2 regions of the Allobosea sp. 685 genome follow, and region 1 is predicted to be linked to the other one. Evidence: riboswitches for the same ligand, from Rfam matches in the RefSeq annotation. Region 1 holds a riboswitch; the other holds the start of a gene.
What was found. Region 1 has a riboswitch for cobalamin ahead of metE (5-methyltetrahydropteroyltriglutamate--homocysteine S-methyltransferase). Riboswitches for the same ligand answer to the same signal wherever they lie in the genome.

Region 2: linked by a shared signal. The riboswitch ahead of RMR04_RS31835 (class I SAM-dependent methyltransferase) and the one ahead of metE (5-methyltetrahydropteroyltriglutamate--homocysteine S-methyltransferase) in region 1 are both predicted to bind cobalamin.

The regions. Positions count from the first base shown of each region.
Region 1 covers NZ_CP134779.1:2,451,709-2,455,917, reverse strand. Annotated here, with positions in the region: gene metE (5-methyltetrahydropteroyltriglutamate--homocysteine S-methyltransferase) at 10-2,370, opposite strand; cobalamin riboswitch at 2,481-2,700, opposite strand; gene cobF (precorrin-6A synthase (deacetylating)) at 2,770-3,531, opposite strand; gene RMR04_RS13015 (DinB family protein) at 3,869-4,209, opposite strand, start outside.
Region 2 covers NZ_CP134779.1:6,538,238-6,542,446, forward strand. Annotated here, with positions in the region: gene RMR04_RS31830 (TonB-dependent receptor) at 1-1,978, shown strand, start outside; cobalamin riboswitch at 2,025-2,221, shown strand; gene RMR04_RS31835 (class I SAM-dependent methyltransferase) at 2,348-3,160, shown strand; gene RMR04_RS31840 (ABC transporter substrate-binding protein) at 3,185-4,209, shown strand, end outside.

The DNA.
Region 1 (4,209 bases):
TTCAGGTGCTTATCGAGCGGCTGCGCGAATGGCCCGCGCGGCCTCGACCATGTTGACGAGCGCTGGCCGGACCTCTTCCCATTTGCGGGTCTTCAGCCCGCAATCCGGATTGATCCAGAGCTGCCCATCCGCCAGGCGTTGCCGGGCAAGCCCGAGCAAATCGGTCATCTCCCCAACCTCCGGCACGCGCGGCGAATGGATGTCGTAGACGCCGGGACCGATCTCGTTCGGATATTTGTAGGTTCGGAACGCATCCAGGAGCTCCATCTTCGAGCGCGAGGTCTCGATCGAGATGACGTCGGCATCCATGGCACCGATCGCGTCGATGATGTCGTTGAACTCCGAATAGCACATATGGGTATGGACCTGCGTTTCGTCGGAAACACCCGAGGCGCAAAGCCTGAAGCTACCCACGGCCCAGTCGAGATAGCCCTTCCACTCGCCCTTCCGAAGCGGCAGGCCTTCGCGTAGGGCGGCCTCGTCGATCTGGATCATCCTGGCGCCGGCTTTTTCAAGGTCGGCGACCTCGTCCCGGATCGCCAGCGCGATCTGCCGGCAGGCGGCGCTGCGCGGGATGTCGTCGCGGACGAAGGACCAGTTCAGGATGGTCACCGGGCCGGTCAGCATGCCCTTCATCGGCTTCGTCGTCAGCGACTGGGAATATGTCCACCAGCCGACCGTCATCGGCGTCGGCCGCGAGACGTCGCCGAACAGGATCGGCGGGCGGACGCAGCGCGAGCCGTAGCTCTGCACCCAGCCATGCTTGGTGAAGGCGAAACCGGCCAACTGCTCGCCGAAATACTGCACCATGTCGTTGCGCTCGAATTCGCCGTGGACGAGCACGTCGAGACCGATCTCCTCCTGCCAGCGGATGGTCCGCTTGGTCTCCTCGCGCAGGAACTGCTCGTAATCGGCATCGCTGAGCGCGCCCTTGGCATGGGCCGAACGGGCCTTGCGGACCTCGGCCGTCTGCGGGAACGAGCCGATCGTCGTCGTCGGGAAGGCAGGCAGGTTGAAGCGCGGGCGCTGGATCTTCGCACGGGCTGCAAAGGCGCTTTTGCGGTCGGCCATTCCGGCTGTCACGGCGGCGATGCGTGCGGCAACCGCCGCATCATGCACCTTCGGCGAGGCTTTGCGGGCCGTTGCGGCCTGGCCTGAGGCCGCAAGCGCGTCCCTGACGGAAGCTCGACCAGCGCTGAGCGCCCGGCCGAGCGTGGCGAGTTCGCCCATCTTCTGAATGGAGAAGGACAGCCAGGTCTTCAGGTCGGGATCGAGATCGGGCTCCAATTCGAGATCGATCGGCGTGTGGAGGAGCGAGCAGGATGACGCGATCTGGACATGGTCCGTGCCGCGCTTCGCAACGACAGGTTCGAGCCGGTCGAGCAGGGCCGGCAGGTCGGCGCGCCAGATATTGCGGCCATCGATGACGCCGAGCGACAGGACGAGCCCCTGCGGCGCCTTCGCCAGGACGTCGTCGAGCTGGCGCGGGGCGCGGATCAGGTCCAGGTGCAGCCCGGCGACCGGAAGCGACAGCGCCGTATCGAGATTGTCGCCGAGCCCGCCGAAATAGGTCGTCAGCATGATCTTCAGCGGCGGCAGCGCATGGGCGATCGTCGCATAGCTCCGGCGCAACGCCTCGCGGGCGGCGGCATCGAGATCGAGCACGAGACAGGGTTCGTCGATCTGCACCCATTCCGCCCCATTCGCGGCGAGCCGGCGCAGCACGTCGATATAGACCGGCAGCAATTCGCCCAGAAGGGAGAGCGGATTGAGCGTCGCGTCCTTGCTCTTGCCGAGCTTGAGATAGGTCACCGGCCCGAGCAGCACCGGCCGGGTCTCGTAGCCGAGCGCCCTGGCCTCGCGATACTCATCGACGGCCTTGAGCGAGGAGAGTTCGAAACGCTGTCCGGTCGCGAATTCAGGCACCATGTAATGGTAGTTGGTGTCGAACCACTTGGTCATTTCCTGCGCCGGAGCGCCGTGGGAATGGTCATGGTCGTGATGGGCGTGGCCGCAGGAGGTATGCCGCTCGGTCTCGCCCTGCGAGCCGCGCGCCATGGCGAAATACGCATCCAGCGAGACCGGCCCGCCTTTCCAGCCATAGATCGCCGGAATCGCGCCGACCATGGCGCTGGTGTCCAGCACCTGATCGTAGAGCGAGAAGTCGTTCGATGGGATGATCGTGACGCCAAGCGCCTTCTGACGCGCCCAGTTGGCGGCGCGCAAGGCGGCAGAGGTCTCGAGGAGCGCGGTCTCGTCGGATTTGCCCGACCAGAAGCTTTCGAGAGCGAGCTTGAGTTCACGGCGCGGACCGATCCGCGGCGTACCCAATGTGGCGACAGGAAGTGCAGGAAGTGAGAAAGTAGACAACGGCTTAACCCCATAAGTTGGGGGCAAAAGGCCATAGCGGATACGTATGCGTCCCCGCAGCGGAGAGCCGGCGCGGAATCGCAACCGCACCACCGGGACACCCCGCCCGAGGACGTTCATGTTGTCGAGGCAGGTCTCCTGGCTCACGGGTCAGGGCTGCTGTCCGGCCTTCCCGAGACCTTGGCGGTCTCAGTGACACGAATGGACAGCGGCTCGCCGCTCACAGTTGCGGGGGCAGCTCCGGCATTGGGCTTAACGCCTCACCGGATTCCCTCTTAGCTCTGGCACCCCTGCAATGGGGCCCAGAGAACCACGACGAGGCGACTATGGGGCAACAGCCAGATGCGGTCAAGCCAAGACATAAAGACATCCTTATGTCTCTATGCAAGATTGACTCGATCAGCTCTTGCCGCCCTTGCGGAGCAGATAGGTATCCATGATCCAGCCCTTGTCCTCGCGGGCTTGCCGTCGAATCCGCTCGATATCGCCCGCCACCTCAGAGAGCTTTCCAGCCACCAGGATCTCGTCCTCGGTGCCGAGATAGGCGCCCCAATAGATATCGAGATCATCCGCCTCGATACGCTTGAAGGCCTGGTCGCCGTCGAGCATGACGACCACGCTGTCGAGATTGTCGGGAAATCCCTCAGAGAGTTTGCGCCCGGTCGTGATCAGCACCGGTTGGCCGATGCGATTGAGCGCGACGCGATGCCGGGCCGCCAGTGCCTGCACACTGCTGATGCCGGGGATGACATCGTACTCCAGCGCATATCCCTTGGCCTGGATATGGTCGATGATTCGCAATGTGCTGTCATAGAGCGCGGGGTCGCCCCAGACGAGGAGGCCACCGCATTCGCCCTCCCCGAGTTCCTCCATGATGAGGCTCTCATAGTCGTCCGCCAGCTGCTCATGCCACTGATCGACGCTGCCGCGGTAATCTTGTCCTGCAGCGGCACGCGTTGGAATCGGCACCGGGACCATGCGATAGTCAGAGCCCTCGATGAAGCGCTCACAGATGTCCTTGCGCAATCGCTGCAGCGCCGCCTTGTCCGTACCCTTGTCTGGGATGAAGAAGACATCGACCTGGTTGAGGGCATTGATCGCCTGGACCGTGACGTAGTCGGGATTGCCGGCCCCGATCCCGATGATCAGAATTTTGCGCATTCGGTCCTCATGTCCAAGCCCGCATCCCAAAGCGGGCTCTCAGGCATAACATGCGGCAAGGCGATGTGAGCAGCGCCGCCATAGTGCTTTTGCGCCGCGATTCTTCTGTGGTCCAAGCCTGTCGTGGTCCAAGCCTGTCGTGGTCCCAATCTGGTGTGGTTCAAATCCGTGATCGAGACGTGGTTGCCGGGATGATCGAGGCGCAGAGGGCTTCATCGTTGGACGAGCCGATCATCTGTCGTGGGGGCGTTTGCGGGAGGGGGCGAAATCCTACGCTAAGGGCGTCCGAATTCTATGCGCGCAGCCCGCATCTTTCCGCGTGAGGAACGTGCCCAACTCAGTATTCCAGCATGTTAAGATCAGTCGGCTCCGGTTTCGCGCCCGCTGCTGTCAGCATTGCGTGGACCTGACCCCGATGGTGTGTCTGGTGGTTGAAGAGCTGTACAACACAGAGCGCTTTTGACTTCTCGATCCGCGTAGAGCCATCCCCGGGATACCAGACGAGCATCCCGCGCAGGTCCGCGTCGAGCAATCTCGCGGACCACTCTTCGATTTCCACGTTCCTTTGCAAACGGAGCGCTTTGAAATCACTCCAATCTGATGGACTTGTGAGAGAGTGCTTGATGGTTTCTTCTGGACGCTCGTTCCCCTTCAATCGCTCCAGTATCAGGGCATCCG
Region 2 (4,209 bases), 2.5 Mb from region 1:
GACCGCCGGCGAACTCCTCCGCAATGGCGGCCATACGCTCGGCGACCAGCTCGCCAACCAGCCGGGCATCACCAATTCGGGCTTTGCGCCGGGCGCGGCCGACCGTCCGATCATTCGCGGCCTCGATAATTTCCGCGTCCGTATCCAGGAAAACGGCATCGGCTCGCAGGATGTCTCCGATCTCGGCGAGGATCACGGCGTGCCGATCGATCCCCTCGCAGCGCAGCGCGTCGAGGTCATCCGCGGGCCGGGCACCTTGCGCTATGGTTCGCAGGCGATCGGCGGCGTCGTCAGCGTCGACAACAACCGCATCCCGTCATTCCTGATCGCGCCGGGCTTCCATGCCGAGACGCGCTCCTCGGTGTCCTCGGTCGATCGCGGCATCGAGAATTCAGCGCTGATCGATGCGCGCTCGGGCCAGTTCGTCGTCCATGGCGACATCTACCACCGCAATGCCGAGGATTATCACATCCCCGGCGGGACCCAGTTCAACAGCTATGTCCGCTCCGACGGCCAGGCGATCGGCGGTTCCTATTTCCTGCCCGATAATCGCGGCTTCATCGGCGTCTCGCTGTCGCATTTCACCAGCCTCTACGGCATCCCCGGCGCCGATGCGCGAGCGACGCGCACCCGCATCGACCTCGAACAGACCAAGCTTGCGGGCAAGGGCGAGTTCCAGATCGATGGCGGCTTCATCGACACCTTGCGCTTCTGGGTCGGCGGTTCCGTCTACAGGCATCAAGAGCAGGGGCTGAACGAGGGCGGCGGCTTCGAGACCGCCGCCGTGTTCAAGAATCGCGAGATCGAGGGGCGCGTCGAGGCGCAGCTCAAGCCGCTCGAAACCGGCATCGGCCGCCTGACCTCGGCTTTCGGCCTGCAGCTCGGCCGCCAGGAGATCGGCACCTCCGGAGAAGCCGGTGGGCTGCTGCCGCCAGCCGACACCAACAGCGCCGGCGTCTACAATTTCAACGAATTGCAGCTGCAGCCCGGCACGAAGCTGCAGGCCGCCGGCCGTGTCGACTATGTCGACGTCAAGGGCACCGCGACGAACTTCCCGACCGGCTACCTGCCTGGTTCCACGACCGCTGGGGGCATCGACCCCGAGACCGGCGCGGCGACGCAAGTGGCGACGGCGGACGATCCGGCTGCCTCGGCACGGCGGCGGCGCTTCATGCCGGTGAGCGCGAGCCTCGGCCTGTTGCAGGATCTGCCCTTCGGCTTCACTGGCAGCCTGACCGGCTCTTATACCGAGCGCGCGCCCAAGGCTTCCGAACTGTTCTCGCGCGGCGCGCATGATGCACCCGGCACCTTCGAGATCGGCGATCCCAATCTGAAGAAGGAGACCGCCAAGACGGTCGAGCTCGGCCTGCGCCGCACGGCAGGTCCCTGGCGCTTCGATGCCTCGCTCTATGCGACGCGCTATGAGGGCTTCATCTATCGCCGCGTCACAGGCGTGCGCTGCGATGATGATTTCGCCAGCTGCGGCACCGGCAACGAATTGACCCAGGTGGTCTATACCCAGCGCAACGCCACTTTCCTCGGCGGCGAACTCAAGACGCAATACGACCTCTTCGAGATCGGCCCGAACGTCTTCGGGGTCGAGGGGCAATACGACATCGTCCGCGCGAAGTTCTCCGGCGACGAGAATGTGCCGCGCATTCCGCCGCAACGCCTTGGCGGCGGGCTGTTCTGGCGCGGCGGCGATGCCTGGTTCGCCAAGGTCAGTTTGATCCATGCCTTCTCGCAGAAGCGGATCGCGCCCGAGGAGACGCCGACCAGCGGCTACAACCTGCTCAACGCCGAGCTCAGCTACAAGGTCAAGCTCAAGGACGGGCCGCTCGGGCCGATCGAGCTCACCGCCGGCGTCAACGGCACCAATCTGCTCAATGAGACGATCCGTAACGCCGTGTCCTTCCGCAAGGACGATGTCGTAGCGCCCGGACGCGGCGTGCGCGCCTTCCTGAGCGCGAAGTTCTGAAAGGGTGGCGAGCGCCGGATCGCGTCTTGTGCGGCGCAAGGCGGTGTGCTTCCTTGGCGGGGTCGGTTCTCGAAAGAGATCAAAGGGAATCCGGTGAGCGCGCGCCAGCGCGCGATTCCGGAGCTGCCCCCGCAACTGTCAGCGGCGAGCGACGTTCGATCATGCCACTGGGCTTGCCCCGGGAAGGCCGAACGAAGCTTGGACCCGCGAGCCAGGAGACCTGCCGACGTCGTGAAGCCATGCAACCGGGCGGGGTGCCCCGGAAGGAGCTCTGATGACGGTCGCTCACTTGCGCGTTCTGGTCGCGCAACCGGGTTCGAACGGCGCCGAAGCACCGGCCGCGTCCCATCCATGGGAAGCCGGTGACGGATGTCGAACGTAGCGCCCCTAGACGCCGAGGCGGTCGCCTCCGGAGGAACGAATTTCGGCCTGAAGGACGAAATCCGCGCCTATTGGAGCAAACGCGCCGAGACCTTCGATCTCTCCTATGGCCACAGGATCCGCTCCGATGCCGAGCTCGTGGCCTGGGCGCGATTGATCGCGAGCCATGCCCCGGTTGCTGCCGGGGCCAGGGCGCTGGAGCTTGCCTCGGGCACCGGCGAGATCACGCGCGTGCTGCTTTCGCTTGGCTGCAGCGTCGATGCGATCGATCTCTGCGAGCCGATGATCGCCCGTGCCCAAGTGAAGCATGCGAATGCGGCCGTTCGCTTCCACCTCGGCGACGCCGAGAACACGATGATGGCGGATGAGGCCTATGACCTCGTCATCTGCCGGCATCTGGTCTGGACGCTGATCGATCCCGCCCGCGCCTTGGCCGATTGGCTGCGCGTGCTCAAGCCCGGCGGGGTGCTCATCGTCGTTGATGGCGACTGGGTCACGCTTTCGCGCAGATCGGTGCTGTTGAAGCGGCTCTCGGGATTGATCGACAGGCTCGCTGGTGTCGCCTCCACCTGGGATCAGGCGACGCATCAACGCATCCTGGACGGCGTGCATTTCCGCAACGGCCTGCGCGCGCCGGCGCTCGAGGCGATGCTGCGCGAGGTTGGCTTCGAGGTCCAGCGCATCGGGCCGCTCAGCGGCATCGCGCGCCGGCAATTCGCGACCGCCTCCTGGAGCGAGCGGCTGCGCCTGCTCGCGGCCCAGGGCCAGTCCTTCATCCTGTCCGCCCGCAAGCCGGGCTGAACCGCCTTAACCGGAGATCTGATCATGACATCGTGGGGCCTGACCCGCCGCCTCCTGCTTGCCGGCGCATTCGTGCCGCTCGCGGCCATGCCGTCCCTGGCCCAGCAGGGCGAGCCTGTCCTGCGCGTCGTCGCGCCTTGGGAGTACACTTCGAACGACCCGGCCGACACAGGCTATATCCTGACCCGCCTCGGGGTCGCGGAGACGCTGGTACAGGTCGAGCCGGAAGGCCAGCTCGTTGGCGGCATTGCCGAAAGCTGGTCGGTCTCCGAGGACAAGCTGAGCTGGCGCTTCAAGCTGCGCGCGGGCTTAAGCTTCCATGACGGCAGCCCGGTGACGGCGCAGGCCGTGGCCGCCAGCCTGAAGCAGTCCTTCATCGGCGAGAGCCTCTCGGCCGTGCCGCTCGACAGCGTGTCGCTCGATGGCGCCGATGTGGTGATCCGCACCAGGACGCCTTTCAGCGTGCTGCCGGCTTTCCTGTGCGATTACGCCTCGATCGTGCTCGCGCCCTCCGCTTACGGCACTGAGGGCAAGGTCATCAAGATCGTCGCAACCGGGCCCTATAAGCTCACCGCGATCGACGGCAAGACGACGCTGGAGCTCGACCGCTTCGAAGGCTATGCGCGGACCAAACCCGCCATCGCCAGGCTGCGCTACACGGCGGTGGTCAATGGCGACACCCGCGCCAATATCGCGATCGCTGGGGACGCCGACCTCGTCTATACGCTGAGCCCCACCGCGACGCCGCGGATCAATGCCGCCGGCCAGATGAAGGTCGAGAGCCTGACCATTCCGCGGATCCGCGCGCTGTTTTTCGACAGCGGATTGCCGCAATTCTCCGATGTTCGCGTCCGTCGTGCCATCGCCATGGCTGTCGATCGCGACGGCATCGCCAAGGCGATCCTGCGCGATCCGGATTCGAGCGCCTCGCAGCTGCTGCCGCCGATCATGACGGGCTGGCATCGCCAGGGTCTGCCCGCCATCGCCCATGATCCCGCGGCGGCGCGCAAGCTGCTCGACGAAGCCGGCTGGATCGCGGCAGGCGACGG